Regions from separate parts of the Serratia sp. TSA_105.2 genome, predicted to be linked through region 3. Evidence: predicted binding sites of a transcription regulator. Region 3 holds the regulator's gene; each other region holds the start of a gene.
What was found. The regulator Fur, encoded in region 3, represses iron uptake genes when iron is present. The targets are predictions, from matches to a motif close to ATAATAATGAGAACNACTATCAA.

Region 1: a site for Fur is predicted at 2,992-3,014, ahead of sodA (superoxide dismutase [Mn]). Genes of this name have one in related genera too.
Region 2: a site for Fur is predicted at 2,331-2,353, ahead of feoA (ferrous iron transporter A). Genes of this name have one in related genera too.
Region 4: a site for Fur is predicted at 2,743-2,765, ahead of sufA (Fe-S cluster assembly scaffold SufA). Genes of this name have one in related genera too.

The regions. Positions count from the first base shown of each region.
Region 1 is NZ_JBQZFT010000006.1:141,463-145,285, reverse strand. Features, by position in the region: gene yiiM (6-hydroxyaminopurine reductase) at 1-139, opposite strand, end outside; gene ACUTSC_RS18275 (methyl-accepting chemotaxis protein) at 239-2,167, opposite strand; gene sodA (superoxide dismutase [Mn]) at 2,293-2,913, opposite strand; gene fdnG (formate dehydrogenase-N subunit alpha) at 3,330-3,823, shown strand, end outside.
Region 2 is NZ_JBQZFT010000009.1:33,368-37,190, reverse strand. Features, by position in the region: gene feoB (Fe(2+) transporter permease subunit FeoB) at 1-1,925, opposite strand, end outside; gene feoA (ferrous iron transporter A) at 1,988-2,212, opposite strand; gene ACUTSC_RS20680 (Tex-like N-terminal domain-containing protein) at 2,819-3,823, opposite strand, start outside.
Region 3 is NZ_JBQZFT010000002.1:618,992-622,814, forward strand. Features, by position in the region: gene ybfF (esterase) at 1-150, shown strand, start outside; gene ybfE (LexA regulated protein) at 407-694, shown strand; gene fldA (flavodoxin FldA) at 959-1,498, shown strand; gene fur (ferric iron uptake transcriptional regulator) at 1,828-2,274, shown strand; gene ACUTSC_RS09385 (family 20 glycosylhydrolase) at 2,519-3,823, opposite strand, start outside.
Region 4 is NZ_JBQZFT010000001.1:865,728-869,550, reverse strand. Features, by position in the region: gene ydiJ (D-2-hydroxyglutarate dehydrogenase YdiJ) at 1-1,426, shown strand, start outside; gene menI (1,4-dihydroxy-2-naphthoyl-CoA hydrolase) at 1,423-1,839, shown strand; gene ACUTSC_RS03920 (hypothetical protein) at 1,885-2,289, opposite strand; gene sufA (Fe-S cluster assembly scaffold SufA) at 2,816-3,187, shown strand; gene sufB (Fe-S cluster assembly protein SufB) at 3,202-3,823, shown strand, end outside.

The sequences.
Region 1 (3,823 bases), on a different contig from region 3:
TTTTTTCCGCCTGTTCGTCGCCCTCCAGGCCGAGCGGCGTGAGCCGGATGGCGCCATCCACCTGGCGTTTGGCGATGGCGCTGGGGCGCCCGCCTTCGTAGGGTTGAATATTGCCGATGTAAACGTCTGGGTGATGCATGTGCGCCTCCGTGTCTCGCGTCGAAGGCTCAGCATAGCCTGAGTTGTGCCGGGGGGACATAACAACCCGCCCGAAAATCCTCGGGCGGGCGGCGGGGCGTCAGAAGGTGGTCCAGTTCTCTTCCGCTGCGGCGTTGGCGGGCGCGGGTTTTACCGCCGGCGCTTTCGGCGCGGCGGCTTTCACGGCGGCGGGTTCGGTCTGCTCCGCCAAACGGAACACCGAGACGCTCTGCAGCAGCATGTCGGCCTGTTCTTCCAGCGAATCGGCGGCGGCGGCGGACTCTTCCACCAGCGCGGCGTTCTGCTGGGTGGTGTGGTCCATCTCGACGATCGCCTGGCCAATCTGGGCGATGCCGCGCGTCTGTTCATCGGAGGCGGCGGCGATCTCGGCCATGATGTCGCGCACGTGGGTGACCGAACGGACGATCTGTTCCATGGTGTTGCCGGTGCTTTCCACCAGTTCGGTGCCGGTTTTCACCCGGCTGACCGATTCGGCGATCAGCCCTTCGATCTCCTTGGCCGCCTGGGCGCTGCGGCTCGCCAGGCTGCGCACTTCGCTGGCGACCACCGAGAAGCCGCGGCCCTGTTCGCCGGCGCGCGCCGCCTCTACCGCGGCGTTGAGCGCCAGGATATTGGTCTGGAAGGCAATGCCGTTGATCAGGGTGGTAATTTCGGCGATACGCTGCGAGCTGCTGGAGATATCGCGCATAGTGCTGACCACGTTCTCCACCAGCTTGCCGCCCTGTTGCGCGGTCTGCGAGGCGTCGGTGGCCAGCTGATTGGCGTGATGGGCGTTGTCGGCGTTCTGTTTCACCGTGGCGGTCAGCTGTTCCATGCTGGCAGCGGTTTCCTCGACCGCCGCCGCCTGCTGCTCGGTGCGGGAAGAGAGATCGGTGTTGCCGGCGGCGATTTCCGCAGAGGCGGTAGAAACCTGGCTGACCCCCATCTGGATCTTCTCAATCATGGTGCGCAGGTTTTGGCTCATCGCCGCCACCGCGTTCAGCAACTGCCCCAGCTCGTCGCGGCGGGTGCTGGTCTGCGCCTGGCGCAGGTCGCCGCCGGCGATGCGCTCCGCCATGGCCAGCGTGCTGTGCAGCGGACGGGTGATCTGCAGCGTGATGCGCCAGGCGATAAGCACCCCGGCGATGATGGCGATCAGGGTGGTGATGCCCATTTGCAGCTGCGCCAGATTGATGTTGTTGTGCGTCTGCACCAGCTCGTCCTGCATAAAGGCGTTGACCAGCATGCCGATCGCTTGCGCGCGTTCGCCGAGCTGCCGGCTGATCTGCTGCTCGTGCTCATAGGCCGGCAGGTAAGCCGCGATGCGGTTTTTGTAATCGTCCAGGGCGGCCAGCAGCGGCTGCAGCTGCGGGCGCTGCGCGTCGCTGACCCGGCGGCTCAGCGCGTTGGCCGCGTCGCGCGCGTCGTCGATGGCCGCCATCAGCGGGGCTTCGGTTTCCTTGTTCAGGCTCAGCAGCAGGCCGCGCGCGCCGTAGCGCACCTGGGTCAGCTTCTGGTTCAGCTGGATGAAGGCCAGCTGCAGATCGCCGTTGGTCAACTGGCGTTCCACCTGGCTCAGGCTGGCCTGCACTTCCGACATGTTCCAGCTCTGGCGCACTGCGTCTTTCGCCGTGACCGCCTGCTCAAAGACTTTTTGCTGCTGCTGATATTCCCCGATCAGCGTCACCAGACGCTGCAGATCCTTGCGGCTTTGGGCGTCCCAGTCCAGCGCCTGCCCCTGGTCTATCAGTTTGACGGCGTTCTCAATATTGGCGCGGTTGTTCTGAATGTACTCCGGCCGATAGGTCTGGCCGTACATGGCGCGGTTGTATTTGGCCTGGTTGATCTCCTCGTTCAGCCGGTTGCTGAAGTCGATGCGATCGGCGCGGGATTCGATGATGTGCAGATATTGCGCCCCGGTGCCGGCGATGACGACCGCCAACAGCAGCAACAGCGCGAAGCCGAGACCGAGCTTTTTACCTACGGTGAGATGAGTGAACTTTCCTGCCAATGTTTGCAATGCCGCCATAGCGTTTTTCCTTCTCCGGGCGAACGTCAATTGAACAAACCATCGGCAAGAAGTGGTCAAACTTTAGCGGATTTCAGGCAAAAAAATACCCGCCGGTGGCGGGCATCTTCATCAACGGGGACGAATTACTTCTTCGCGGCGAAGCGTGCGGCGGCTTCGTCCCAGTTGACCACGTTCCAGAACGCCTTGATGTAGTCAGGACGTTTGTTCTGATATTTCAGGTAGTAAGCGTGTTCCCACACGTCCAGGCCGATGATTGGGAAACCGGAAGCGCCGGCGACGGCTTCGCCCATCAGCGGGCTGTCCTGGTTAGCGGTAGACACCACGGCCAGTTTGCCGTCTTTCAGCACCAGCCAGGCCCAACCGGAACCGAAGCGGGTGGCTGCGGCTTTCTCGAACTCTTCCTGGAATTTCTCAACGCTGCCGAAATCGCGCTCGATGGCCGCTTTCAGATCGCCGCCCAGCGTGGTGCCGGTTTTCAGGTTTTTCCAGAAGAAGCTGTGGTTGGCGTGGCCGCCGGCGTTGTTGCGCATGAAGGTGCGTTTGTCGGCAGGCACTTTATCCAGATCCTGGATCAGCTCTTCAACGCTGTATTTGGCCAGCTCAGGGTAGGCTTCCAGCACGGTGTTGGCGTTGTTGACGTAGGTCTGGTGGTGTTTGGTGTGATGGATTTCCATCGTCTGCTTGTCGAAATGCGGTTCCAGTGCGTCGTAAGCGTACGGCAGGGATGGCAGTGAATAACTCATAATCATCATCTCCAGTGGTGTATGGGCGGCGCAAAGGGCGAGCACCGCGTAAGCAGTCGGATCATTATAGTTAATTAAATGATATTGAAAATGATTATCAATGCCCTGTTAACTGTGTGGTTAATGAGCGGGTCGCTGCGCTAACTTACTGATAGAAGAGGGCGGCGGATGGCCGCATCAAGCCGTCGATCCGGCGCGTGGGTTACTCTCTATACTGTAGGGAGCGCCAACGCCGAAATGTATCGAAATGTGCCAATGCGTTCACTGAATGAGCACGAGTGTGTAACAACCACAAGCACGCTGTGGTAATATGGCCGGCGTTCGTAGCAAGCATAACAACAGTGACATTCGCGTTTGTCGCGCTAGCGGGCAGGCGCATTTGAACAATGTGACAATCGAGAGTAAAGGAGACCCCCATGCAGGTCAGCAGAAGGCAGTTCTTTAAGATCTGCGCTGGCGGTATGGCAGGAACGACGGTGGCCGCGCTGGGCTTTGCCCCCGACGTGGCGTTGGCGGAAACCCGGCAGTACAAACTGCTGCGCGCCCGCGAGACCCGTAATACCTGTACGTATTGTTCCGTCGGCTGTGGGCTGTTGATGTACAGCCTTGGTGATGGCGCCAAAAACGCCAAAGAAAGCATTTTCCATATCGAAGGGGATCCGGATCATCCGGTAAACCGCGGCGCGCTTTGCCCGAAAGGCGCCGGCCTGGTTGATTTCATCCACAGCGAAAGCCGCCTCAAGTACCCGGAATACCGGGCGCCAGGGTCGGACAAATGGCAGCGCATCAGCTGGGACGACGCCTTCACCCGCATCGCCAAGCTGGTGAAAGAAGACCGCGACGCCAACTTCATCAAAACCAACGATCAGGGCGTTACCGTCAACCGTTGGCTGACCACCGGCATGCTGTG
Region 2 (3,823 bases), on a different contig from region 3:
TTGCTGGCTTCGATCGGGTTGGAGAGCACGCTCAGGCTGAAGGTGTTTTTCAGGCCGTCCCAGGTTTCGTTCAGTGCGCCGCCCAGCTCATCGAGCAGGTTGAAGTTGGCGGCGTCGAACGCCTCTTTATTGATGTGCTCGGCGGTATACAGCGTATTCAGCGTGCCGACCACCACTTCTTTCGCCATCGCGCCGGTTACCAGGCCGACGGTGGCCTGCCAGTTATCGCTGTGGACGCCCATCGGCTGCAGTAGCGGCGTCAGCACTTTGGAGACCGAGGCCAGCGCGGAGTCGTTGATGTTGTCGACTGTCTTGCCGCTGAACGAGAAGCTGTTCAGGCCGCCGATGAATATGCTGGCCACCACGATCACCTTACCGGCGCGCAACACGAAGCCTTTCAACCGCTGCCAGGTTTGCAGCAGCAGGCTTTTCAGGTGCGGCACATGGTAGACCGGCAGCTCCATCACGAACGGCGAGGCTTCGCCGCGCATGAGGGTGTATTTGAGCACCAGACCGGTGAGGATCGCCACCGCAATGCCGAGCATGTACAGCGAGAATACCACCCCGGCGCCGTCCTGACCGAAGAAGGCGGCGGCGAACACCGCAAAGATCGCCAGACGGGCACCGCACGACATAAACGGCGCCATCATGATGGTGATCAGGCGCTCGCGCTGGGCGTCCAGCGTCCGGGCGCCCATGATGGACGGCACATTGCAGCCGAAGCCGACGATCAGCGGCACGAAGGATTTGCCCGGCAGCCCGAGCGCCTGCATCAGGCGATCCATCACGAACGCCGCGCGTGCCATGTAGCCGGAATCCTCCAGGAAGGACAGGAACAGGTACATCATGCCGATCTGCGGCACCAGCGGCAGCACGGTGTTGATGCCGCCGCCGACGCCCTGCGCCAGGAAAACGGTCAGCCAGTCGGGGAAGTGCAGGGTGTAGCCGAGCCACTGAATGCCCTGAATGAAGATCGCCGCCGAGCCGATATCGAAGATCGGCTGCAGCGCGCCGCCGATGTTGATCGCCAGCAGGAACATCAGGTACATCACCAGCAGGAAGATCGGCACGCCCAGCCAGCGGTTGAGGATCACTTTATCCAGCAGCTCGGTCAGGCGGTTGGGCATCGCCTGCTGCGAGTTGCTGACCGCATCGCACAGGGTGGCGATAGACTGGTAGCGCGCGTCGGCGATCACCAGCGCCGGGTCTTCTTGCTCCTGCTGTTGCAATGCCTGAATGGCCGCAGGCAGCAGCGCGACGGCGGGACCGGCCAGCCGATGGCTGTAGATGTCGCCTTCCAGCATTTGCAATGCCAGCCAGCGGCGCTGCACCGCCGGCAGCGTTTGCGGCATGGCGTCGCTCAGCGTGGCGACCGCTTTCAGCAACAGCGGCGGATAGTTCACCAGCGCCTGCTGTTCGTTGATGCGATGATTGTCGATCATCTGTTTCAGCACGCCGATGCCGTCGGCGCGGGTGGAGATCATTGGCACTACCGGGCAGCCGAGGCGCGCCGACAGCGCGGCGACGTCGATATCGATATGCTGGCTTGTGGCGATGTCGAGCATGTTCAGCGCCACGATGCAGGGGATGCCCAGCTCCAGCAATTGCAGCGTCAGGTAGAGGTTGCGCTCCAGATTGGAGGCGTCGACCACGTTGATCAGCAGATCGGCGTCGCCGCTCAAAATGTAGTGGCAGGCGATCTGCTCATCGAGCGAGGTTTGCTCTGAAATGGTGGTCAGGGAGTAGGTGCCGGGCAAATCGACCAGCCGCACGTCGGACTGCGGGGTGGTGAAATGGCCTTCTTTGCGTTCGACCGTCACGCCCGCCCAGTTGCCGACCCGTTGGCGTGCGCCGGTCAGTTGGTTGAACAGCGTGGTTTTGCCGGAGTTCGGATTACCGATTAAGCCGATGGTGAGTTTTTTCATAGTTCAGCGTGTCGTCTTCAAGGAGAACAGCGCCGGCGCAAGAGCGCGTCGGCAAATGGAGGTCAGGGCTGGCCGTCGAGCTGCAGCAGCGCCAGATCCTTCCTGCGCAGCACCAGGCTGACGCGGCGAGTTTTAATTTCTATCGGATCGCCCAGCGGCGCGACGCGCACCACGTCGAATGAAGAGCCGGGCAGCATGCCGAGTGATAACAGTTTCTGGCGGTAGGCCGGCGCAATTTCACCGGAAAAGCCGACAATCTTATACGTGCGTTTAGGTTGAAGCTGCATGTGATTAACCTTCCGGGTGCCGATGAACATCGGGCTGATGATAATTGGACGTTGCCGGCGAAAATGCCACGCCGTCGGCGGTATTCATCCATAAGGTCATGCAATAAAATGAGCGCAAATAATAGTAATTATCATTATCGCGTTCAATACAAAAAGTAAGGGTATTGTAACCAATTATTATGGCGACGACAGTTTTTGATGGCGCTGTCTTGATTAACGACGTTTTACCACCGCTGGCGAGTGGGAACAAATGAGAATGTCGAGTTAAATCAGTTACGTATTTGTAGCTGAGTTCTCTCATTTGCAAATATCGATGATGTTTTCCCTTTATTTATTTCCACCGAAAGGCAATTTGATAACATTATTCCACCGTAATGCGAGCGGTAACCATTTGTGTTTCTCTCACAATTCGCAAGATGAAAAATGCGTGTTAACGAAGTTGTTAATAAATGGCTGCAGAAGGAATTTTTGTTGCCTGAATAATGGGAGGGCGGTTACGCAGGAACGGGAAATAAAAAGATGACGGTTTATTGAGGCGGGTCAAGAAATGCCGCAAGTTTTATTCATCGGAAAGGGCGGAGCAGGCTCCGCCCTGTCGGTTCCGACTTAGCGTTTCTTACCGAACGCCGCCGCCAGCGCGTCGCCCATGGCGCTGTTGCCGGCCGGCGCCGCGTTGCGCGGTTTGGCCTTGTTGCCGCCTGCCGAACGGTTGGCGTTGTCGCGCGTCTGTGCAGGCGTGTTGCCGCCGCGGCGCGGTGAACCTTCGCCCGGCTGCTCATCCAGGCGCATGCTCAGCGCGATGCGTTTACGCTGCAGATCGACCTCCATCACCTTCACTTTGACGATGTCGCCGGCCTTCACCACGGTGTGCGGATCTTCGACGAACTTGTCTGCCAGCGAGGAGATGTGCACCAGGCCGTCCTGATGCACGCCGATATCCACGAAGGCGCCGAAGTTGGTGACGTTGGTGACCGACCCTTCCAGGATCATGCCCACCTGCAGATCGTTGAGGGTTTCCACGCCTTCGGCAAAGGTTGCGGTTTTGAACTCCGGACGCGGGTCACGGCCCGGTTTCTCCAGCTCTTTCAGGATATCGGTGACCGTCGGCACGCCGAACTTGTCGTCGGTGAAATCGACCGCTTTCAGGCTGCGCACCGCCGAAGCATTGCCCATCAGATCCTGCAGCGCCTGCTCGGTGGCGGCCAGAATGCGCTGCACCACCGGGTAGGCTTCCGGGTGAACGGTGGAGGCATCCAGCGGGTTGTCGCCGTGGTTGATACGCAGGAAGCCGGCGCACTGTTCGAAGGCTTTCGGCCCCAGGCGGCTGACCTTCAGCAGCTGTTCACGGTTGCTGAAGCGGCCGTTCTCGTCGCGCCAGTTGACGATGTTCTGCGCCATCATGCGCGTCAGGCCGGCCACGCGGGTCAGCAGCGGCACCGACGCGGTGTTCAGATCGACGCCGACGGCGTTCACGCAGTCTTCCACCACCGAGTCCAGCTTCTTCGCCAACTGGCTCTGGCTGACGTCGTGCTGATACTGGCCGACGCCGATGGATTTCGGATCGATCTTCACCAGCTCCGCCAGCGGATCCTGCAGGCGACGGGCAATGGA
Region 3 (3,823 bases):
CCGTACGTGCAGGACAGTTACCGTGCAGACATCGCGCGCCAGTTCCCGCAGGCCCGCGCGCACGTCGTTGCCGGCACCGGCCATTGGGTGCACGCCGAAAAGCCGGAGGCGGTGCTGCGCGCCATCCACCGTTTTCTCGACGAAGCCTGAAAAGTGCGCTCACCTGGCGAAAAAACGCGCTAAAGATAACGGCTTAGCGCGTTTAGCCCGCAGTTAGGCATTGTCGCCGCTCCATCTGCTGGGGTAATATGGCGCGCTATAATTTTGCCGCCGCGCCAGCGCGTTCGCGAACGCCGGTTCGGGGGTGAATTTGGGTTAGGGTTTATTGGCCCGAAGTGTGTTAACCGATGCCTCCGGAAGCGTGCGAGCGCTTTTTGATGCAAACTCCCTTGCAGTACCGCTACCTATGGCAAAAGAACAAACGGATCGCACGACGCTGGATCTGTTCGCAGATGAACGCCGTCCGGGGCGCCCGAAAACCAACCCGCTTTCCCGCGATGAACAGCTTAGAATCAATAAGCGCAATCAGTTACGGCGCGATAAAGTGCGTGGATTGCGGCGCGTAGAGCTGAAAATCAACGCGGATGCGGTGGACGCCCTGAACAAACTGGCGGAACAGCGCAACATCAGCCGCAGCGAACTCATCGAGCAGATGCTGTTGGCACAACTGGCGGAAGAACAGCCGGAACATTGATCTCTTCGGCCGCACGCGCGGCGCGGCGTTAAGGACAACGCCGGATCGACCACGCTTTTCTTCATTCTCCGGCATCGCATAAATGCGATAAAACCCCGGCGCCACTTTCTGGCATGATACGCATTTACCGGTAAGAGACTGCGCCTGTCGGCGCCCGCCCCGGAGGCGAAAGGCTCTTGCCATGGCATCATTTTAATCGGCGTCAGCGGCGGCAGTGCCGGCGTCGAGTAATGCAATTACTTGAATTTAAAGGTTATACGCGATATGGCTACTGTAGGCATTTTCTTTGGCAGCGACACTGGCAATACCGAAAACATTGCCAAAATGATCCAGAAAATTCTCCAGAAACAGTTTGGCGACGACGTCTCTGAAGTGCATGACATCGCTAAAAGCAGCAAAGAAGACCTGGAAGGGTTCGATATCCTGCTGCTGGGTATCCCGACCTGGTATTACGGTGAAGCGCAGTGTGACTGGGATGATTTCTTCCCGACGCTGGAAGAAGTCGACTTCAACGGCAAACTGGTGGCGCTGTTCGGCTGCGGCGACCAGGAAGACTACGCGGAATACTTCTGTGACGCGATGGGCACCATTCGCGACATCATCGAACCGCGCGGCGCGGCCATCGTGGGCCACTGGCCGACCAAAGGCTACCACTTCGAGGCCTCCAAAGGCCTGGCGGACGACGACCACTTCATCGGTTTGGCGATCGACGAAGACCGTCAGCCGGAGCTGACCAACGAGCGCGTGGACGCTTGGGTCAAACAGATCGTCGAAGAGCTGAGCCTGGCCGATATCGTCGGCTAAGCCCCGGCACTGGCGAAAGGTTGAACAAAGGCCCTGTAAAGTGCATAGTGTGCCCACAGGGCCGTCATCGGCAGCAGGGATTGCTGCGATAGAAGCTACAGATTTGTAACTTCCCACCCCGTCACGGTAGACTGAGATATCGGTTTATCCCATCCATCAAGGCGTTGCATGCAAAACATGCAATAGTGCAATTATATCTTTGTTAACAACCGGCGGTTTCCATTTAGTACAACCGGTTCTATAATGAGACGCATTAACTCTTTGTGCCGACCGATGCCACAGGCGAGTACGCCTCAACTTGATTAGCATAGTAACAGGACTGAATTCGCATGACCGACAACAACATCGCATTGAAGAAGGCCGGCTTAAAAGTCACGCTTCCGCGACTCAAAATCCTGGAAGTACTGCAAAATCCGGAATGCCATCACGTCAGTGCGGAAGATTTGTACAAAAAACTGATTGATATGGGCGAAGAGATCGGGCTGGCAACGGTTTATCGCGTACTGAACCAGTTTGACGATGCGGGCATTGTGACACGTCACAATTTCGAAGGCGGCAAGTCCGTGTTCGAGCTGACCCAACAGCATCACCACGATCATCTTATTTGCCTGGACTGCGGCAAAGTGATCGAATTCAGCGACGAATCCATCGAAGTGCGCCAGCGTGATATCGCCAAGCAACACGGCATCAAGCTCACCAACCACAGCCTGTATCTGTACGGCCACTGCGAAACCGGTGACTGCCGCGAAGACGAAACGCTGCACGACAAGAAATAAGCCTGACCGGCTATGAAAAACCGCCTCACACCGAGGCGGTTTTTTTATGCCCGCTGTGCAGCAGACAAAAAAATCCCCGGACAGGCCGGGGAAAATCATGTCATGAAATATCACAATTGCAGCGGCACAGCGACTCCACGTACTACTCTCACTACAACGTCCGCCCTACGCCGACACGCGCGGGCGAACGCATTCCCCCTTCGTTATACGGCCGCCGCCAGGGCAGCAGGCCATTGCACCGGGCCTAGACCTTCTCGGCGCGGCTGTAGCGTTTGCCGTCCGGGCTGACCGAACGCACCTGCACTTCACCGGAGATCGCCGGCTTGGCCTTGGCGTCATAGCGCTGCCACTGCTTGCCGCCGTCGGTGGAGTACTCGATGCCCAACCCCGGCAGCGCGATATTCGCCTCCAGCTTGCCGCCCGCTACGCGTGCGCCCGGCACCGGCAGACGATAAGCGACGCCGCCCTTGTCCAGCTTGGCCAGTTCACGCTGCCCCAGGATATTGGCGAAGCGCAGCCAGTCTTTCTCCAGCGTCTTGGTATCGACAAAGTGGGTTTCCCCGCCTTTGTATTCGCGGCCGGCGCGATAGTCCTGCTCCCAACCGGCGCGGTGCCAGGCGCGTTCAGCCACTGACAGCGCGCGTGGGAAGATCATGTATTCCATCTGCGGATCGGTGCGCTGGGTTTCGCTCCACAGCTGAGCGGACAGCCCGTAGGCACCCGGCCACGGCTTGTCGCTCTTGGCGTTGAAGTGGTTGCCGTCGCGGTCGACCGAGGTTTCCGCGTTCTGTGGCATGTTGTCCGGCGCGAAGCTGAACACCTTGCGCTCGTCGCTGAAGCGGGTGCCCCAGTAGTAACCGCGCTCGTCCGGGTTCACCTCGTAAGGGAAGTCCATATAGACGTAGTCCGGGTTGGAAACCACCACTTCATACCCTTTGTTGGCCCAGTCGTTGACGCTATCGAAACCGCCCCAGTACAGGGTATCCCAGAAGTTGACGCCCACGCGCGAGGTGGCGAACGCCTTCGCGTTCTCGGCGTCTTTCAGGCCATCCTGCCAGGCCTGCATTCTGTCGATGCCATGCGCCTTCACCAGCTTGCTGACCTCTTGGCCAAAGTAGCTCGGCAGATGCTCCATGTCGGCCACCTTGCCTTCTTTGATCATCGTCTGGCACACCTGCGACTTGGCCCACGGCTTGTCTTCGTTGCTCTGATCGATGATGCCTTTGCCCGGCTCCGGTTTCGCCTTGTCGGTGTAGCCGGCACCCAGGCGAATGTTTTTCGCTTCGTCGCCGCCGAAGTGCCAGGTCTTGATCGGCTGGCCGGCCTCTTTATGCATCTGGGCGATCTCGCCGATCACCTTGTCGACAAAGCGCTGGGAAGAATCCAGGCACGGGTTCAGGTAGCTCTGGCGGTTAAAGAACTGTACGGAGGTGGTGTTGGAGGTATCGGTCGGATCCACCAGGCGGAATTCGTTGGCCTCCTGCTCTTTGCCGGCGGCATGCAGCTTTTTATAGCGCGCTTCCATCGAGACCACCGCGGCGCGGGCGTG
Region 4 (3,823 bases), on a different contig from region 3:
GGTGGATGCGCCGATGATGCAGGTGGACGCGGTCAAACGCGGCACTTTTGATCGCCAGATCCCGGTCGAGGTGCGCACCTCGTTCCGCGGCGCGCTGGAGTGTAACGGCAACGGCCTGTGCTTCAACTTCGACGTGCGCAGCCCGATGTGCCCGTCGATGAAGATCAGCGGCAACCGCATTCATTCACCGAAAGGGCGGGCGACGCTGGTGCGCGAGTGGCTGCGTCTGTTGGCCGAGCAGGGCGTCGATCCTTTGGCGCTGGAGAAACAGCTGCCGCAGCAGCGAGTCAGCCTGCGCGGTTTGATCGAAAAGACCCGCAACAGCTGGCACGCCGGCAAGGGCGAGTATGACTTCTCGCACGAAGTGAAAGAGGCGATGTCCGGCTGCCTGGCCTGCAAGGCCTGCTCCACCCAGTGCCCGATCAAGATTGATGTGCCGGGATTCCGTTCGCGCTTCCTGCAGCTTTATCACACTCGCTATTTGCGTCCGGTGAGCGACTACATGGTCGCCGGCGTAGAGAGCTATACCCCGTTGATGGCGCGCGCGCCGAAGGTGTTCAACTTCTTCTTCCGCCAGCCGTGGCTGCGGGAGATGAGCCGCAACGTCATCGGCATGGTCGATCTGCCGCTGCTGTCCAGCCCGACGCTGCGCCAGCAGCTGTCCGGCCACCGCGCGACCACGTTGACGCTGGAACAGCTGGAAGGGCTGAGCGCCGAGCAGCGCGTAGAGCACGTGCTGATCGTCCAGGATCCGTTCACCAGTTATTACGACGCCAAAGTGGTGGCGGACTTTGTCCGGCTGGTGGAAAAGCTTGGCTATAAACCGGTACTGCTGCCGTTCTCGCCAAACGGCAAGGCGCAGCATGTGAAAGGTTTCCTAACGCGCTTTGCCCGCACCGCGCGAAAAACCGCCGATTTCCTCAACCGCGTGGCGCAGCTCGATATGCCGCTGGTGGGCGTCGATCCGGCGCTGGTGCTGTGCTACCGCGACGAATACCGCGAGATCCTCGGCGCCGAACGCGGCGATTTCCAGGTGCAACTGGTGCATGAATGGCTGCAACAGCGGATCGCGGATCGCGCCGAACAGCCGGCGACCGGCGAGCCGTGGTATCTGTTCGGCCACTGCACCGAAACCACCGCGCTGCCGGCCAGCGGCCAACAGTGGGCGGCGATCTTCGCCCGCTTCGGCGCCAAACTGGAGAACGTCAGCGTCGGCTGTTGCGGCATGGCGGGCACTTACGGCCATGAAGCCAAGAACCTGCAAAACTCGCTCGGCATTTATGAGCTATCATGGCATCCGACGCTGCAGCGTTTGCCGCGGCAGCGCTGCCTGGCGACCGGCTATTCCTGCCGCAGCCAGGTGAAACGCATCGAGGGCAATGGCGTGCGCCACCCATTACAGGCACTTCTGGAGATGATTGAGTGAAATTGTGGAAACGTGAAACATCGCTGGACCAGCTGAACCGCGCTGGCGACGGCTGCATGGTCAGCCATGTGGGCATCGAGTTTACCCAGCTGGGCGAAGATTTCCTCGAGGCCACCATGCCGGTCGACGGCCGCACCCGGCAGCCGTTCGGGCTGTTGCACGGCGGGGCATCGGTGGTGCTGGCGGAATCGATGGGATCGATGGCCGGTTACCTGTGCAGCGAAGGCGAGCAGAAAGTGGTGGGGCTGGAGATCAACGCCAACCACCTGCGCGCGGTATTCGATGGCCAGGTGCGCGGGGTGTGCCGCGCACTGCACGTCGGCCGTCGCCATCAGGTGTGGCAAATCGAGATCTTCGACGCGCGAGATCGGCTGTGCTGCACCTCGCGCCTGACCACGGCGGTCATCGACTGATCCCCGCCACTTTCCGCAGGCCGTCGGCCTGCGGAGCTTTTAGCCTTACAGCTGAAACGGCACGCGTTTGACGAAGTCCTTCTGAAACGCGTTCGCCTTCTCCCAGGTGCCCTCCATTGCATATTTTTGGCAGATCAGCGTCAGCGTGTGGCGGGCGAAGTGGTAGCTTTGCACCCGAAACAGCTGGCAGCGCTGCGGGTTGTTGATTTCGACGATCAGCCGGTTATGCAGCTTGCTGAGCGCGTGCAGATAGCTGTCATCGTCGCCGTTTTCCAGGCACAGATTGGCCATGGTGAGGCTGACGCTGTTATACCGCTTCAGGTGGTCGATATTGCATTCCGGGCGCCGCAGCGCCGCTTCGGCCATGTAAAAGTCCACCGTGGCGTCGCGCACGCTGAATTTGTAGTCATCAATCTTGCCCAGCAACCATGCGTTGATCGAAAGAGTCATTGGCTTCGCGCTCAAATTACAATTGAATGATAATCATTATCATATAAACTGCCGCGTTGCCGATCAATCCCCGGCGTGGCGTTTTTTCATCGCGCGGGGTGTAAAAGGCCGCCGACGACCCAACTTAATCCTGAGCGACTAAACTTTAACCTGAGGGTGCGCGCTTGCGTTGCGCCACGAAATGCCGATAAACGCACATTTACGACAGACAGAATGCAGAAATAGGTATTTTCTATGAATGTTTAGATCGGCAACGTACCGCGGCGCTGTAACGCTGACGGGCCACCGGGGAGTGCGGTACGATGATGCAGGATAGATAACGAATTCATAGGGATAGCATGCACACCTTGCCGCCAGACGCCGCAAGCCGCCACGGGTGTCCCGCTGGCTTGCCGCGCGCCGCAGCGAAAAACCGCGCTCGCGGCGGATACCCCCGCAAAACAAACGGTTGAAGTGATAATCGTTATCACTAACATATAAGCAACCCAGATTGGCTGTGGCCAAACACGAGTGTGAGGTAGACCCTATGCAAACGGAAAATGTCGGCACTTTTTCTCTGGATGAAAATGTCTGGCAAGGCATTTCGCTCAGCGATAGCGCCGTACGACAAATAACGAAACTGATGCAGCAGGATCCGCAGGTGAAAGGGCTGCAGCTAGGGGTGAAACAATCCGGCTGCGCCGGCTTTGCCTATGTGCTGGATCTGACCCGCGAACCCGCCGATGAAGATCTGCTGTTTGAGCGCGACGGCGCCAAACTCTATGTGCCGCTGAAAGCCATGCCGTTCATCGATGGCACCACGGTAGATTACGTCCGCGAAGGGCTGAATCAGATATTCAAATTCAACAACCCTAAAGCTCAGCATGCCTGCGGGTGCGGCGAGAGCTTTGGCGTTTGAGCGATGCAATCAACATGACACGAAGCAATGTAGAAATGCCTAATGAAGTGCAGGCTTGGGTCAGCGAAGGTCGCTACAAAGAAGGTTTCTTCACCCAGCTGGCAACCGATGAGTTGGCCAAAGGCATCAACGAAGAGGTGGTGCGCGCCATCTCGGCCAAGCGCAACGAACCCGAGTGGATGCTTGAATTCCGCCTCGAGGCCTACCGCGCCTGGCTGCAGATGGAAGAGCCGCACTGGCTGAAGGCCAATTACGATCGCCTGAACTACCAGGACTACAGTTACTATTCGGCGCCCTCCTGCGGCAGCTGCGACGACGCCTGCGGTTCGCAACCCGGCGCCGAGCAGCAACCGGGCGCGGCGACGGAAAAAGATTACCTGACCAGCGAAGTGGAGCTGGCGTTCAATCAGCTCGGCGTGCCGGTGCGCGAGGGCAGCGAGGTGGCGGTGGACGCCATCTTCGACTCGGTCTCGGTCGCTACCACTTACCGTGAAAAACTGGCGGAGAGCGGGGTGATCTTCTGCTCGTTCGGCGAAGCGATCCAGGAATACCCGGATCTGGTGCGTCAGTACCTGGGGCGCGTGGTGCCCTCCAACGATAACTTCTTCGCCGCGCTGAACGCCGCGGTGGCCTCCG